3 regions of the Blautia sp. AF19-13LB genome follow, and region 1 is predicted to be linked to each of the others. Evidence: predicted binding sites of a transcription regulator. Region 1 holds the regulator's gene; each other region holds the start of a gene.

Region 1 (5,162 bases):
TTTTGCGGTAACCGAAATTCCGTGTCAGAATAATGACATTTTTTCGGTGTCCCGTCTTTAAGGAACGAATAATCGGGATCGAATCGGCAACACCGCCGTCGACGTACTCGTTTCCGTCGATCTCCACCATCGGGCAGGCGATCGGCATGCTCGATGATGCACGGCCAATTGCAAGCAGACGTTCTTTATTTTCGCGGTCATCCAGATATTCCGCGCGTCCCGTCTCACAGTTTGTCACAACCAGCTCACACGTCTGCGGCGATGCAAAATACGTATCAAAATCAAATGGAAAAATCTCATACGGATACCGTTCGAACACCATATCCATGTCGAGCAGTGCTTTTTTCTCAACGATTGTCTTGATATTCTTATTGACGTAGCGGTTTTTCTCATCCGTGACAATCATACAGTCCCTCGTTCTGCCAATCTGGCGCGATACATAGTCCAGCGCATTGCAGGCTCCGGCGGAAACGCCGATCACATGAGGGATATAATACTCCTGCTCCATCAGAAAGTCCAGCGCTCCTGCTGTAAAGACGCCGCGATTGGCCCCTCCTTCCAGTATGACTGCTCCGGATTTTGTTATGCTGTAATTTTTTGTCTCATTCATTCTCCTGCACTCTCCTATTTTTCACAATGACACATTACTTCCTGCACAGAGCAATGCCGGAGCAGATCGGAAAATCCCGACACGCTCCGGCCCTTCTGCCTGTTTTATCTGTTTTCCAGCGGAACATAGTCCACTTCATCTTTGACACTCTTGTACGCCGGGCGGATGATCTTGTCGGTGTTGATCAGTTCCTCCATCCGGTGTGCACTCCAGCCGACGATACGCGCGCAGGCGAACATCGGGGTGTAGAGCTCCAGCGGAAGATCCAGCATGCTGTAAACGAAGCCGCTGTAGAAGTCGACGTTTGCGGATACACCTTTGTAAATATGGCGCTCCTCGCCGATGATCTTCGGAGCCAGTTCCTCGACCATAGCGTACAGCCGGTAATCTTTCTCTCTGTGTTTTTCTTTTGCCAGCTGCTCAACGAAGGTCTTGAAGATGCGCGCACGCGGGTCGGAAATGGAGTAAACCGCATGGCCCATACCGTAAATCAGACCTTTCTGGTCGAACGCCTCTTTGTGCAGCAGCTTTCTTAAGTAATTCGATACTTCTTCCTCATCCGTCCAGTCTTTGACGTGTGACTTCATATCGTCGAACATCCGCACAACCTTGATGTTTGCACCGCCGTGCTTCGGTCCCTTTAAGGAGCCGAGCGCCGCTGCAATTGCGGAGTACGTATCGGTTCCGGAAGAAGAAACAACATGTGTTGTAAAGGTTGAGTTGTTACCGCCGCCGTGCTCCATGTGGAGGACGAGGGCAAGATCGAGGATCTTCGCCTCCAGCGGGGTGTATTTCTGATCCGGGCGGAGCATCAGCAGAATGTTTTCTGCGGTGGAAAGCTTCTTCGACGGATTGTGGATATATAAACTTTTTCCCTTGATATAATGGTTGTACGCCTGATAGCCATAGACGGACAGCATCGGGAAAACAGAAATCAGGTTAATGCACTGGCGAAGCACATTCGGAAGGGAGGTATCATCTGCGTGGTTGTCGTACGCGTACAGGGTCAGAACGCTTCGGGACAGAGTGTTCATCATGTCCTTGGTCGGCGCTTTCATAACAACGTCACGCACAAAGTTCTTCGGCAGGGACTGCTGCTGTTTTAAAATCGTCTTAAAATGCTTAAGCTGCTCTTCATTCGGCAGATTTCCAAACAGGAGCAGATAAGCGACTTCTTCAAATCCCATACGGTTTTCACTCAAAAATCCCTGGGTCAGTTTTTCCACGTTGATGCCGCGGTAGTACAGACGTCCGTCACACGGTGTTTTGACGCCGTCAATGATATCCGAAGACACAACGTTTGAAATCTGTGTCAGTCCCGCAAGGACGCCAACGCCGTTGACATCGCGCAGTCCGCGTTTTACATCGTATTGCCCATACAGCGAAACATCCATTTTGGAGTTATCCAGACAGATGTTTGTCAGTTCCTCTATTTCCGGTGTTACTTTCATGCTAAAAGCCATATGCATTCCCCTTTCTCTTCTCTTTTTTTACTCACTTTCGCTCATTATAGCATTAAACCAAGGGATTCGTATACTGAAATTTTTATAAACATTCGAAAAATTTTCGTAAGATTTTGTCTCACAAAAGGTATCAGGCTTCTGTTTTACATGCATCGAAGGCTTGATCCAGTGCGTCCAGGAAATCTCCCATCACGTAATACAGCGTCTCAAACCGCAGATAATCGAGGACGTTTTCATCCCACATAAACTTCAGCACCGGCGGGAATTCCTCATCGGACTCCCAGAACTGGAAGACGAGCGGCAGAAACGGAAAGACATGAAAAACAAAAGCAGCGTCTCCCGGGAAATATGGTTTTCCGCCAAGGGAAACGCATGCTTTTTTCAGCTGTTCCACATGCCCGTCATACCGTGCGGCGCGGCTGTCGTGAACGCCGGACGCAATCGTGCGGCCTTTGATCGTTCCCTTTAAGGAATTGGTACGCGCATACGTGCCGGCGAGCACAATCTCCTTCTTTCCGCAGCAGAGCAGGTCGAAAATCGTCAGCGTCTCATTGAAACTGCCCTGATGTACATGAAGAAAATGGTCTTTTGATCCCTCTACAACGCCGGTATGGCGGTTCACTCTCCATTCTTCAAAAAGATACGGCACATAGAAATAATCGCCATCAAACGCAAAGCCATACTTTCCTTCGATCTCCTTCTGATCGTATGTCAGAAAACGTTCCTGCATCTGATCACGCATTTTAATATAGTTCGACACTTCCATTTTTTTGCCTCCCGCTATTTGTCGAGCATCTTTTTCAGCTCGTCCATGAACGTGTTGACGTCCTTGAACTCACGGTAAATCGACGCAAAGCGGACGTACGCCACCTGATCCAGGTCTTTTAAGTAATGCATGACCTTCTCTCCGATCACAGAGCTTGGAATCTCGCGTTCCTCGCCGTTGAAAAGCTCCGTCTCCACCTTGTTGACCATCTCGTTGATCTTCTCGGCGGACACCGGCCGTTTGTGGCAGGCGCGCAGGATACCGGTCTCGATTTTCGAGCGGTCATACTGCTCGCGGTTCATATCTTTTTTGATGACGATCAAAGGGATCGTCTCCACTTTTTCGTATGTCGTAAAGCGTCTGCCGCAGACATCGCACATCCGGCGGCGGCGGATCGCATTGCTGTCTTCAATCGGGCGTGAATCCACAACCCGGGTATTATCCTGATTACAAAATGGACATCTCATATCTTTCGTCCTCGTTTCTAAATAAGTATTTCGGAAAGTTTTCTACTTTTACAGTATACGCATTTTTCCGTGAAATTCAAGTCAACTGCAGCAACATTTTCGCATATGTTTTTCCATAGGAATCAGTAAAAAGGAGCACCGCATGCGCGTTGTAGATCTCCGCCAGAAAGAAGTTATCAATATCTGCACCTGCAAAACGCTCGGCTGTCCGATTGATGTGGAATTCAATCCAAAAACGGGACATCTTACCGGACTCGTTCTTCCGGGTCCTGTGAAATTCTGCGGCTTTTTCTGCCACGGCGAGGATTTTGTGATCCCATGGGACCGCATCTGCCAGATCGGCAACGATATCATTCTCGTCGAAATTCCGGAAAAAGAGAAAAAACAGCCCTGATCAACGGATATGAAAACCGAATTCCGATTCCAGCGGAATCTTCGTCCATTTTGCATCCGTGATTTCGATGTAGCTGGAGGTGCGGATCCTTTTGATCATCTCCGTGATCGTCTCCTCATCACCCTGCACCTCCATCTCCACCGTCTCATCCCAGCAGTTTCTCACCCAGCCTGTCAGCCCGAGCTGGTAGGCAGCATAATACGCCCGGTAACGGAACCCCACGCCCTGCACCTGGCCGTAGAAAATCACATGGTACCGGATTTCTTCTTTTTCGTCTCTTCTGTCTCGTTTCGCTGTCTCGTTCATATTTCTCTGCCTCCCAACAGTCATTGCCTAAAATTCGTCTGCCGTCGCACAGTACAGCGGAAGCGGGAACCAGTCGGATGGAATGTTCTTCCAGATTTCAGATGGAACCTTGCTTCCCTTACTTGCCAGCGGTGAAAGAAGCAGTTCCTGCGCCTGCTCCCGGTTGAGTACATCTGCCCCCGGATGGGCTTCCCGTGTCACGGTCACAGTTCCATCTTTTACCGTCACGGTCAGCGGCTGTCCCTCCAGTACGGCAGACCACGTTCCATCGCTGATGCCCATCGTCTCTGCTTTCATGGTCAGCATTGCCTCGATGACGTCTGCAAATTGGAAAATACGGTACATCGCGGAACCGCAGCGCTCTTTTGTGAAGCTTTCGCAGACTTCCGATAACGCTGCTGCTTTTCCGGTCTCATACACCGGAATGGAAATGAAAAGAGAGTCAAGCGCATTTTCTTTTAAATAAGCGGCAAGTGCAGGAACGAAATCCTGTTCCTCCAACACTTCTGCTTCCACAACCTGGTTTCCGCCGCAAAGTGCCAGATATCCGATCCGCTCACCGTTTTTCCAGATTGCAATTGCCTGCTCGCCGAACGTTTTCAGGCAGGCTTTCACATCCTCTCTTACCACGTAAAGCGGTTTTTCCTCATTCAGCTTCTTTGCAAAGGCTGCCGCCTCTTCGTCCGCTTCGCCGTTTTCCGGAAACAGCGGCGCAAAGGTGTAAGCGGAGAGTTCCCCGTTTTTCCAGGTATGGCGCACATTTGCCACATCCAGGTAAAACGTGTATTTTTCACTTCCCGGCGTAAAGCCAAAGTAGGCATACCGCTGTCTCTGGCCGTCCAGTGCCAGAAGATCACACGTTCCTTCCAGATCCGTAATCCAGTCGCCAAGAAGACGCTTCATGTGGCCTTCGCCCCTTGCCTTTGGATGCACGGAAACGCTTCCCACATATCCTGCGCGGAGCAGCTTACCCCCTGCTGCCATTTGCTGCGGAAGCACCGCAATCTCGGCCCGGAGTCTGCCGTTTTCCGCAACAGCGACGCGGTGGATCCGTGCCATTTCCGGTCCTGCCTGATAAACCCTTGGAATTAACTGCTCAAAGTCGTGCGGACGGTGTGCCGTGCTGAACACGTAGTTTGCAAGTTCGATGCAGTCC
Region 2 (5,162 bases), on a different contig from region 1:
ATCCAGAATTTTATGCTGGCTCTCGTCAGCGCAACGGATGCGATCATGCTGGGCTGGATTGATCAGACTTCGTTGTCTGCTGTTTCACTGGCCGGACAGGTGCAGTTTGTTTTGAGCCTTTTTATCTCAGGCATCGCGGCGGGCGCCGGTATTATGGCAGCGCAGTACTGGGGGAAACAGGATGCCGCTTCGATCGAAAAAGTGATTCCGATCGCACTTCGCACCAACCTGCTGTTCTCCGGCCTGTTTACCATCCTTGCCGGTTTCTGTCCCGAAATGCTGATGCGCATCTTTACAAATGATGCGGCCCTGGTTGCAAGCGGAAGCCAGTATTTACGCGCTGTTGCACTCTCCTACGTACTCTGCGGTATTTCGCAGGTCTATCTGATCCTGCTGAAAAACACCGGTCATGCAGCAGTCAGCTCCCGCATCAGTTCCACTGCGGTTGTACTGAACATCATTTTAAATGCCATCCTCATCTACGGTCTTTGCGGTGCTCCGGCACTTGGGATCCGCGGAGCAGCTTATGCAACGGTAGCTGCCCGCGTTGTGGAACTGATCTGGGCTTATCTCGAGACAAAGAAACCGGAGCGTGTACGGATTCTCTGGAACCGCCTCTTCTCTTCCGCAGGGAAAATACTTTCAGAAGACTTCTGGCGCTACACGCTTCCCGTGCTTGCGGCCTCCCTCGTCTGGGGAATTGCCTACGTTCTGTACTCCGTTATCATGGGCCACATGGGAAGCGATGCTGTTGCAGCAAACTCGATTACCTCGATTGCAAAGAGCCTCCTCTCCTGCCTGATCCGCGGTGTGAGCGGCGGTGCCGGTGTTCTGATCGGAAACCTGCTCGGTGCAGATGAACTCGAGAAAGCACGCGAATACGGCGGCCGCCTGACGCATCTTGCAATTGCCATCGGCGTTGTGACCGGCGGTCTTCTGATGTTGATCTCTCCTGCAATCGTCCACTTCGCTCCGCTTACCGATACCGCGGCAGAATATCTGCAGTACATGCTTCTCTTCTGCGGTCTGAACTTGATGGCACAGTCGGTCAACACCACCGTTCTCGACGGCATCTTCTGTGCCGGCGGCGATGCGAAATTCGATATGCAGGGAAATATCGGCGCGATGTGGTGCTTTTCCGTACCGCTTGGTTTCCTCGCCGCGTTCTGGCTGAAGCTGCCGGTCATGGTTGTCTACTGTATCGTAAACCTCGATGAGATCGTGAAACTGCCTGCGGTTTATCTTCATTATAAAAAATACGTCTGGGTACGCAACATCACCCGCGATATCGAAGAATAATTGCCGAACTATAAAATCCCCTGCGGAAAATCCAAACCGAATGGATTTCCCGCAGGGGATTTCGTTCTTTTATCGTATTACAAATATCGCAATGATTTTACATCGATTTTCTCTCTGCAATTTCCGCCATCTTTGCTTCATTCAGACGTGTGTCGCCATGGACACGGCTGTAGGAAAGATAGCCGTTCATACGGTCGATCTTTGTCAGGTTCTTGGAACCGCAGACCGGGCAGACATCCATGTCGAGTTCCTGGTGGCCGCAGTCATCGCAGTAAGCCAGGGACAGGTTGACGCCCTCGTAGTAGCCAAGCTCCATCGCACGCTCGATCAGTGTCTTGATCGCGCCTTTGTTGTAGCCGACCGGATAGCGCACGTACTGGATTTTTCCGCCGTTGCAGAGCTCCCAGAAACGTCCCTCGAGATCCTGTTTCTGGATCGGGGTAATGTCCTCGGTTACGTGGCAGTGGAAACTGTTGCTCACATACGGGCGGTCCGAAACGTTGCGGACGATGCCGTACTGTTTGCGGAACTGCTCTATCTGCAGGCCGCACAGGGATTCTGCCGGTGTGCCGTAGATCGCATAGAGGATGCCGTCCTCTTTCTTAAACTCGGCAACCTTGTCGTTGATATATTTCAGCGTGTCAAGTGCGAACTGTCCGTCCTCAACAAGAGATTTTCCGTTGTACAGCTCCTGCAGCTCGTTCAGCGCCGTGATACCGAACGATGCGGTCATCGGCTTTAACAGCGGGCGGATCTTGTCGGACGGTTTTAAGTGGCCGCCGTAGAAACCTCCCTCACAGTAAGCCAGCGGGTTCGTGGATGCACGCATCTCGCCGAGGTAATCGTAGGTCCGTTTGTGCAGATCGCGGATCATCTCGAGGTAGAAATCAAGCACTTCGTGGAAATCGCGGTTCTCGGAACGGGATTTTGCCAGGATCATCGGAAGATGAAGGGAAACGGCTCCGATGTTGAAACGTCCGACAAAGACCGGTTTGTCGTTCTCATCTGCCGGCTCCATGCCTCCGCGCTCGTACCACGGGCTAAGGAAAGCACGGCATCCCATCGGGCTGATGACTCTCTTGTATTTCTTGTACATCTCGGCGATGTAGCCCTCGCCGCTCATCGACAGCCAGTCCGGATACATGGTTTTAGAGGAACAGTCAAGTCCTGCCTCAAAGACATCTTCTGCGATGCCGCCCTCTCCGTGAATTGCCTTGTCATATAAGAAGACGATTTTCGGGAAGAGCACCGGCTTTTTGTGGCCTTTCTTGCCCTGTCCGTTTTTGTGGACCTCAAGAAGGGAGATGGAAATCATCTTCTCGAACATGCTCGTTCCAAGGCCGAGGGTCACGGTAACGAACGGATAATCACCGCGGGAAGATCCAACAGTGTTCAGTTTATACTCAATTCCCTGCCATCCCTGATCGCACTCTCTTCTTACTTTGTCGATCGCATACTCGATGGCTTTCTCCTGTGCACCCTCCCAGGATGCGTCGGTATATTTCAGGAACTCTTTTACGTAGTAATCGTAGCTCTTCTGTGCGTACGGAGCAAGGATCTTGTCCACCTCCGGCACGGTAAAGCCGCCGTACTGCTGTGCAGCGGTGCTGAGGACGATATCGCCCATGACATCAAATGCGGTGTCGAGTGTCTTCGGCTCGTTGTACCAGACATTTCCCATCTCGAAACCGCCTTTTAAAACGTTTCCGACATCGAACAGACAGCAGTTCATGGTATCGAGACGTGCGGACTGGTCGTGGATGTAGATGTAACCGTCCTTACAGGCCTGCAGCTCGTTGCGGTTCATGAAGAACTTGCGGTACAGCTCTTTGTTCAGCTCGTTGAAAATCAGGCTTCGCTTCGTTGCAACGAGGGCGCTGTCGGTGTTGGCATTGCTCTTGTCGCCGATGTAGCGGATGGACTGGCTCTTCGTGTAGACCTCGTCCATCATATGGATAAAATCAGTTTTGTAATTGCGGTAATCGCGGTAGCTTTTTGCCACAGCCGGGTTTACTTTTTCGAGTGCTCCCTCCACGATATTGTGCATATCGCTGATCGGAATTTCGGTCTTTCCAAGGGAATATACGTGCTCGGTTGCGAACTTACAGATAAAGTCAATCTCCTGCTGTGAGAAGGTATACAGGATTCTCTGTGCGGATTTATTTACGGCACGGACGATCTTCTGCGCGTCGAATTCTTCTTTGGTGCCGTCCTTTTTGATAATATAAACCATTGTGGTGTCCTCCAATTCAAACACTATATCTTGTGTGTCCCCCACCCTTTTCTTGTAGCGGGCACCACATATTGTAGCATGTTTCTTTTGAAAAGAAAAGGCATTTCCTGTAAGTTTTTATTTTCAGAATATTGCATACTGCTCTTTCGTGCAGACAGAAATCTGCATTTTTCAAATTCGTTCTGCAAGCGTTCCTTCAAAAACGGTCTCGGCCGGGCCGGTCAGAAGGACCTTATTTTTCGTCCGGTCCCATGTAACGAAAAGCCTGCCGCCGCGCAGTTCTACGGCAGTTTCTCCCTCCGAAACACAGCCGGAAAGCATCGCCGCGACGGCTGCCGCACACGCTCCCGTTCCGCAGGACAGCGTTTCACCGCTCCCACGTTCCCAGACTCTCATTTTTATTGTGTGTTGATCTAAAGTCTGGATAAACTCTGTATTGATACGGTCCGGGAAGCAGGAAAGGTGTTCAAAAGCGGAACCGGTCTTTGCAATGGATATTTTTTCCACATCTTCCACCGGAATCACCGCATGCGGATTTCCCATCGAAAGGCAGGTCATCGTATAATTTTCCCCGCACACGGTAATTTTATGCTCCAGCACATATTCCCCCAGAGAAACAACGGGGATCTGTGCGGCGCGGAATTCCGGCGTTCCCATCTCCACTGTCACCTGACAGATCTTATTCGGATTCTCCCCCGTCTGCAGATGAATCACACGGTTTCCGCTGCCGGTTTCGATAGTCAGCGTCGTTTTTCTCGTCAGCCCATGCTCGTACACGTATTTTCCCACACAGCGGATGCCGTTGCCGCACATCGCGCCCTTCGAGCCGTCGGCGTTGTACATTTCCATCGAAAAATCTGCTGTTTTGGATGCCCCGATCAGAATCAGCCCGTCCGCGCCGATGCCGAAATGGCGGTCACTTACCGCTTTTGCCAGCCGTCCCGGACTCTCCACCCGCTCCTCCATGGCATTTACATAGATATAATCATTTCCGCAGCCCTGCATTTTTGTAAAACGCATACACAGCCTCCTCCCAGACTTCTGCCCTTTCCAGTTCCTTACTAAATATGTATTCCGTACCGCGCTTTTGAAAAACCATTTTTCTCAAATCCGCTTCAGACATTGGAAAACGAAGCGGAATGTGATAGAATAGGGGGAACTGATATCGTTACTTACATGAAGTAACTCTCAAATATTTTTAACCATTTATTATGAGGAGGTTTTGATGAAAAAATACCGTTGGGTTTTAACAGCAGTATTTGCCGCTTTCCTCGTGGGAACGAGCGGCTGCGGAAAGAAAACAGAAACGATTCCGATCACAACCATCAGTCAGAGTACCGACGATGACGACCCCAAAGACAATCTGGCGGCCTCCGGCGATTCCGATGAGATTCCGGAATACGATGTGGATCTCTCGAAGAACCTGAACAGTTTTCAGCTTGCCATCTGGGGCGATACATACGAAGTTCCGGAATCCTACGCGGATTTTACAGCGCTTGGCTGGGTCTACAGCGGCGACGACACAAAGGAAATCCAGCCGGAATCCTTCTCAGAGGGCGAAAGCTTTGAAAAGGACGGAAACCAGATTACCGTCGATATTGCCAATCCGGACACCACGGCAAAGCCAGTG
Region 3 (5,162 bases), on a different contig from region 1:
GCCAACCCGGCAGTACAGAAAGCAGTAGAAGACGTAGCAGAGGCCCTGGGCGATGACGGACGCATCCTCGTAAGAGAGAGCGGCACCGAGCCGGTGATCCGTGTCATGGTGGAAGCACCGGACGACGCAACGTGTGCAAAATACGTAGACCAGGTTGTTTCTGTGATGCATAAAGAAGGACTTGTGACAGAATGAAAAAAAGACTGGTAATCTTTTTTCTGGCGGCGGCAATGGTGCTTGGCGGCTGTGAAAATAAAAATTCAAAGCTTTATAAAAAGGGCATCGAGGCGCTCGAACAGAAGGACTACGTAACGTCGATTGCGATGCTGGAGGGAGCCGTAAAGGCAGGCGACCGACTGGCGGAGAGCTACCGGTCGCTCGGCATCGCTTATCTGAAAAGCCAGGAGTATGACAAGGCAAAAGAGGCTTTCAAGAGCAGTCTTTCGAGCATGAAGCACAAAGACGCGGAGTTTTCGCGCGATGTCATGTATTACGAGGCGGAAACCTGCGTACAGGCCGGAGATCTGGATGGAGCCATTGAGATCTGCACCAATATTCAGGAAGAAAAGGCCGATGCCGATGCGCTGTTCCTTAGGGGACGCGCGTACTTCCTGCAGAAGAATTACGAGCAGGCGAAGGTGGATTTTGATGCGGCAGTGGAGACGAAGGAGAGCTATCAGCTCTGCCTTGACATTTACGAGCTGTATCAGGAGAGCAGCATGAAGGCGGACGGAGACCGTTACCTCGAAGCGGCAGTGAAGATTGAGCCGAAAACGACCGAGGATTATTATAACATCGGCTGCGCATACTACTATCTGGAGGAGCAGGACGAGGCGGTCAAAGCGTTCTCGAAGGCAATGAAGGACGGCAGCAGCGCGGCGATGGAAATGCTCGGCGAGGTTTACCTTTCCAATGGTCAGAACGACGAGGCGAAAGCACTGTTTTCTTCGTATCTTTCGACAGATGGCTTTGCGGCGGCAGCAAACAACGGGCTGGCGCTCTGCGCACTTGCGGAAAACGACACGGACAGTGCACTCTCGTATATCGAGGAAGGACTCAAAACGGCAGAGGATTCCGACCGGGAAAATCTGCTGTTCAACCAGATTGTATCCTATGAAAAACGGGCGGATTTTGATACCGCGAAGTCGCTGATGGCGGATTTTCTGGCAGCATACCCGGAAAACACCGCGGCGCAGCGGGAAAATACGTTTCTCCAGAACCGATAACAGACGGAGGAAGTTGAATTGTTTGATTTAAGAGAAGAACAGGAGCGCGTGATTCTGGTCGGCGTACAGGAAAACGGCGGCGCAAACGCAGAAGAATCGCTCGACGAGCTGGCGGAACTGGCCAGCACCGCCGGTGCGAAGGTGGAGGGCCGCCTGGTGCAGGTGCGAGAGGCCATTCATCCGGGAACGTACATCGGAAAAGGAAAATTAGAGGAGTTGAAAATTCTGGTGCGCGCCTGCGATGCGACGGGCATCATCTGCGACGATGAGCTCTCCTCGATCCAGTTAAAAGGGCTGGAGGAAGCACTGGAATGCAAGATCATGGACCGTACGCTTTTGATCCTGGATATCTTTGCGGCGCGCGCCGTGAGCAGCGAGGGTAAAATCCAGGTTGAGCTGGCCCAGTTAAAGTACCGTGCGTCCCGACTTTCCGGCCTTGGCACATCGCTTTCCCGTCTCGGCGGCGGAATCGGTACGAGAGGACCGGGAGAGAAAAAGCTGGAAACCGACCGGCGCCTGATCCGCACGCGCATTACGCAGTTAAAACGTGAGCTTGAGGAAGTACGCCAGCACAGAGAGCTCCTTCGTGAAGGCAGAAAACGTTCCAAAATCCCGGTAGCGGCGCTCGTAGGCTATACGTCAGCGGGAAAGAGCAGTCTTTTAAATGCACTGACAGGATCGGAAATTCTGGCAGATGCAATGCTGTTTTCCACGCTGGATACGACGACGCGGTCACTGACCCTTCCGGATGGACAGGAAATCCTGCTGACCGATACGGTTGGATTTATCAATAAGCTGCCACATCATCTGATCGATGCATTCCGCAGTACGCTGGAGGAAGCACGGTATGCCGACTATATTCTCCACGTTGTGGATACGTCAAATCCGCAGATGGAGCTGCAGATGCAGGTCGTGTACGATACGCTGCGGGAACTGAAAGTTGAGGACAAAAAGATCGTCACCCTGCTGAACAAGCAGGATAAGCTTCTCGCCCCGATGGTTGTAAAAGATTTCCGGGCAGACGCGAGCCTTGCGGTCTCTGCCAAAACAGGACAGGGACTCGAAGACCTCAAAAATTTACTCTCCTCGTGGATGATGGAGGGAAAAATCTATATCGAGCGCCTCTATCCGTACGATAAGGCGGGAACGATTTCACTGATCCGCGGATACGGAATTCTGCTCGAAGAAGAATATCTGCCGGAAGGCATCCGCGTAAAAGCCTATGTACCGAAGGATATCTATCCGAGGGTATAGAGGTATGGCAAGCGGGCTTAAAAACGGCAGTACATCCCTTTAAGCGCCGTACAGCGCCGAAAAATGGAAGGGACAGAATACAAGTAAAAGTACCATATCTAGTGATGTTAGAAAATTTCACACTAGATATGGTACTTTTTACTATTGACGGGAGAAACATGCTCTGCTATCATATGGTTCAGACACTGCAAAGAGTGGAACCTTAAAAAGGCCTTGCAGAAACGGTTGAATTAACAGGAGGGATTCCATGTTTCAGGTAGAAAAGAGAGACGGAACGATTGCAGAGTTCCAGATGAAAAAGATTACCGATGCGATTGGAAAAGCATTCGGCGCAAAAGATATGCAGTTCAGCGATGACATGCTTCAGATGCTGGCACTGCGCGTAACAGCGGACTTTCAGTCCAAGATCAAAGACGGAAAAATTTCAGTGGAGGCAATTCAGGACAGCGTGGAGAACGTGCTGATCCAGTGCGGCTACGCAGAAGTGGCAAAAGCTTACATTCTGTACCGCAAGCAGAGGGAAAAAATCCGCAACATGAAATCGACGATCGTAGACTACAAAGAGATCGTGGACAGCTACGTAAAAGTAGAGGACTGGCGTGTCAAAGAGAATTCGACCGTAACGTATTCTGTCGGCGGTCTGATCTTAAGCAATTCCGGCGCGATCACAGCCAACTACTGGTTATCAGAGATTTATGATGACGAGATCGCCGAGGCACACCGCAACGCGGATATTCACATCCACGACCTGTCGATGCTGACCGGCTACTGTGCAGGATGGTCGTTAAAACAGCTCATCAAAGAAGGACTTGGCGGCATCAACGGAAAGATTACTTCTTCTCCGGCAAGACATCTTTCGGTTCTGTGCAACCAGATGGTCAACTTCCTCGGCATTATGCAGAACGAGTGGGCAGGTGCGCAGGCATTTTCTTCATTTGATACGTATCTGGCGCCGTTCGTCAAAGTGGACAACTTAAGCTACGGCGAAGTGAAGAAGTGCATCGAGGCGTTTATCTACGGCGTCAACACACCGAGCCGCTGGGGAAGCCAGGCACCGTTCTCCAACATCACACTCGACTGGACCGTACCGGATGACCTCGCGGAGCTTCCGGCGATCGTCGGCGGCAAGGAGATGGACTTCAAGTACAAAGACTGTAAAAAAGAGATGGATATGGTCAACAAAGCGTTCATCGAGACGATGATCGAGGGAGATGCCAACGGAAGAGGCTTCCAGTACCCGATCCCGACCTACTCCATCACATCCGATTTTGACTGGTCCGATACGGAGAATAACCGTCTGCTGTTCGAAATGACTGCAAAATACGGTACCCCGTACTTCTCCAACTACATCAACAGCGATATGAAACCAAGCGACGTGCGCTCCATGTGCTGCCGTCTCCGCCTGGATCTGCGTGAGCTTCGAAAGAAAACTGGCGGATTCTTCGGTTCCGGCGAGAGCACCGGATCGGTCGGCGTTGTCACCATCAATATGCCGCGTATCGCATATCAGTCCAAAGATGAGAAAGAGTTCTACCGCCGTCTCGATCATATGATGGATATTGCCGCACGTTCGTTAAAGACGAAACGTGAGGTCATTACCCGCCTCCTGGACGAGGGACTGTATCCATATACGAAACGGTACCTTGGAACGTTTGAGAACCACTTCTCAACCATCGGTCTGATCGGTATGAACGAGGCCGGCTTAAATGCCGCATGGCTCGGAAAGGGTCTGGAGGATCCGAAGACACAGCAGTTTACGAAAGAAGTTCTGAACCATATGAGAGAGCGTCTTTCTGATTACCAGGAGGAGTACGGCGATCTGTACAACCTTGAGGCAACTCCGGCGGAGTCGACCGCATACCGTCTGGCAAAACACGACCGTGCAAAATGGCCGGATATCAAGACCGCAGGCCATGAGGGAGATACCCCGTACTACACCAACAGCTCCCATCTGCCGGTGGACTATACCGAGGATATTTTCTCTGCGCTTGATATTCAGGATGATCTGCAGACGCTGTACACCTCGGGAACTGTCTTCCATGCGTTCCTTGGCGAAAAACTGCCGGACTGGAAAGCAGCAGCTTCCCTTGTGCGGAAGATTGCAGAGAACTACAAACTGCCGTACTACACGCTGTCCCCGACGTATTCTGTCTGTGCGAACGACGGCTATCTCGCCGGCGAGCACTTTACATGTCCGATCTGCGGAAAAGAGGCAGAGGTTTACAGCCGTATCACGGGATATTACCGTCCGGTCAAGAACTGGAACGACGGAAAACGCCAGGAGTACAAGAACAGAACTGTATATGATATCATCCACTCCAAATCGCCGGAGCAGAAAATGAAATCGTACGGTGCAGCAGAGAAACTGGCAGAGCAGGCCGCTGGAAAAGAAGAGCCGAAAGCCGCTGCAGCAGCAGATAAAATCGAGGAAGACGGCATGTACCTGTTCACGACAAGCACCTGCCCGAACTGCAAAATGGCAAAAGAAATGCTCGCCGAGGAGCAGTATGAGGTGATCGACGCAGAGCGTCACCCGGATCTTGCCGCACAGTACGGCATCATGCAGGCACCGACTCTTCTCGTTGTGGAGGACGGCCAGGCGCAGAAGATTGTGAATGCTTCCAATATCCAGAAATATGTGGATGAATATCTCTCCTAAATCTGTGCGCATATAGTTGCAGG

The links. Region 1 encodes NrdR, which represses ribonucleotide reductase genes. Its sites were predicted from a motif close to CACAANATNTTGTG; they were not measured.
Region 2: a site for NrdR is predicted at 3,554-3,567, ahead of nrdD (anaerobic ribonucleoside-triphosphate reductase). Genes of this name have one in related genera too.
Region 3: a site for NrdR is predicted at 2,601-2,614, ahead of DWX32_RS11745 (ribonucleoside triphosphate reductase). Genes of this name have one in related genera too.

Annotation. Positions count from the first base shown of each region.
Region 1 covers NZ_QUGO01000001.1:83,570-88,731, reverse strand. The annotation lists gene DWX32_RS00535 (patatin-like phospholipase family protein) at 1-610, opposite strand, end outside; gene DWX32_RS00530 (citrate/2-methylcitrate synthase) at 715-2,073, opposite strand; gene DWX32_RS00525 (DUF3786 domain-containing protein) at 2,204-2,839, opposite strand; gene nrdR (transcriptional regulator NrdR) at 2,854-3,306, opposite strand; gene DWX32_RS00515 (YlmC/YmxH family sporulation protein) at 3,449-3,700, shown strand; gene DWX32_RS00510 (acylphosphatase) at 3,701-4,006, opposite strand; gene DWX32_RS00505 (GNAT family N-acetyltransferase) at 4,034-5,162, opposite strand, start outside.
Region 2 covers NZ_QUGO01000016.1:41,825-46,986, forward strand. The annotation lists gene DWX32_RS15010 (MATE family efflux transporter) at 1-1,299, shown strand, start outside; gene nrdD (anaerobic ribonucleoside-triphosphate reductase) at 1,397-3,532, opposite strand; gene dapF (diaminopimelate epimerase) at 3,704-4,552, opposite strand; gene DWX32_RS15025 (hypothetical protein) at 4,758-5,162, shown strand, end outside.
Region 3 covers NZ_QUGO01000010.1:44,787-49,948, forward strand. The annotation lists gene glmM (phosphoglucosamine mutase) at 1-195, shown strand, start outside; gene DWX32_RS11735 (tetratricopeptide repeat protein) at 192-1,226, shown strand; gene hflX (GTPase HflX) at 1,245-2,480, shown strand; gene DWX32_RS11745 (ribonucleoside triphosphate reductase) at 2,728-5,139, shown strand.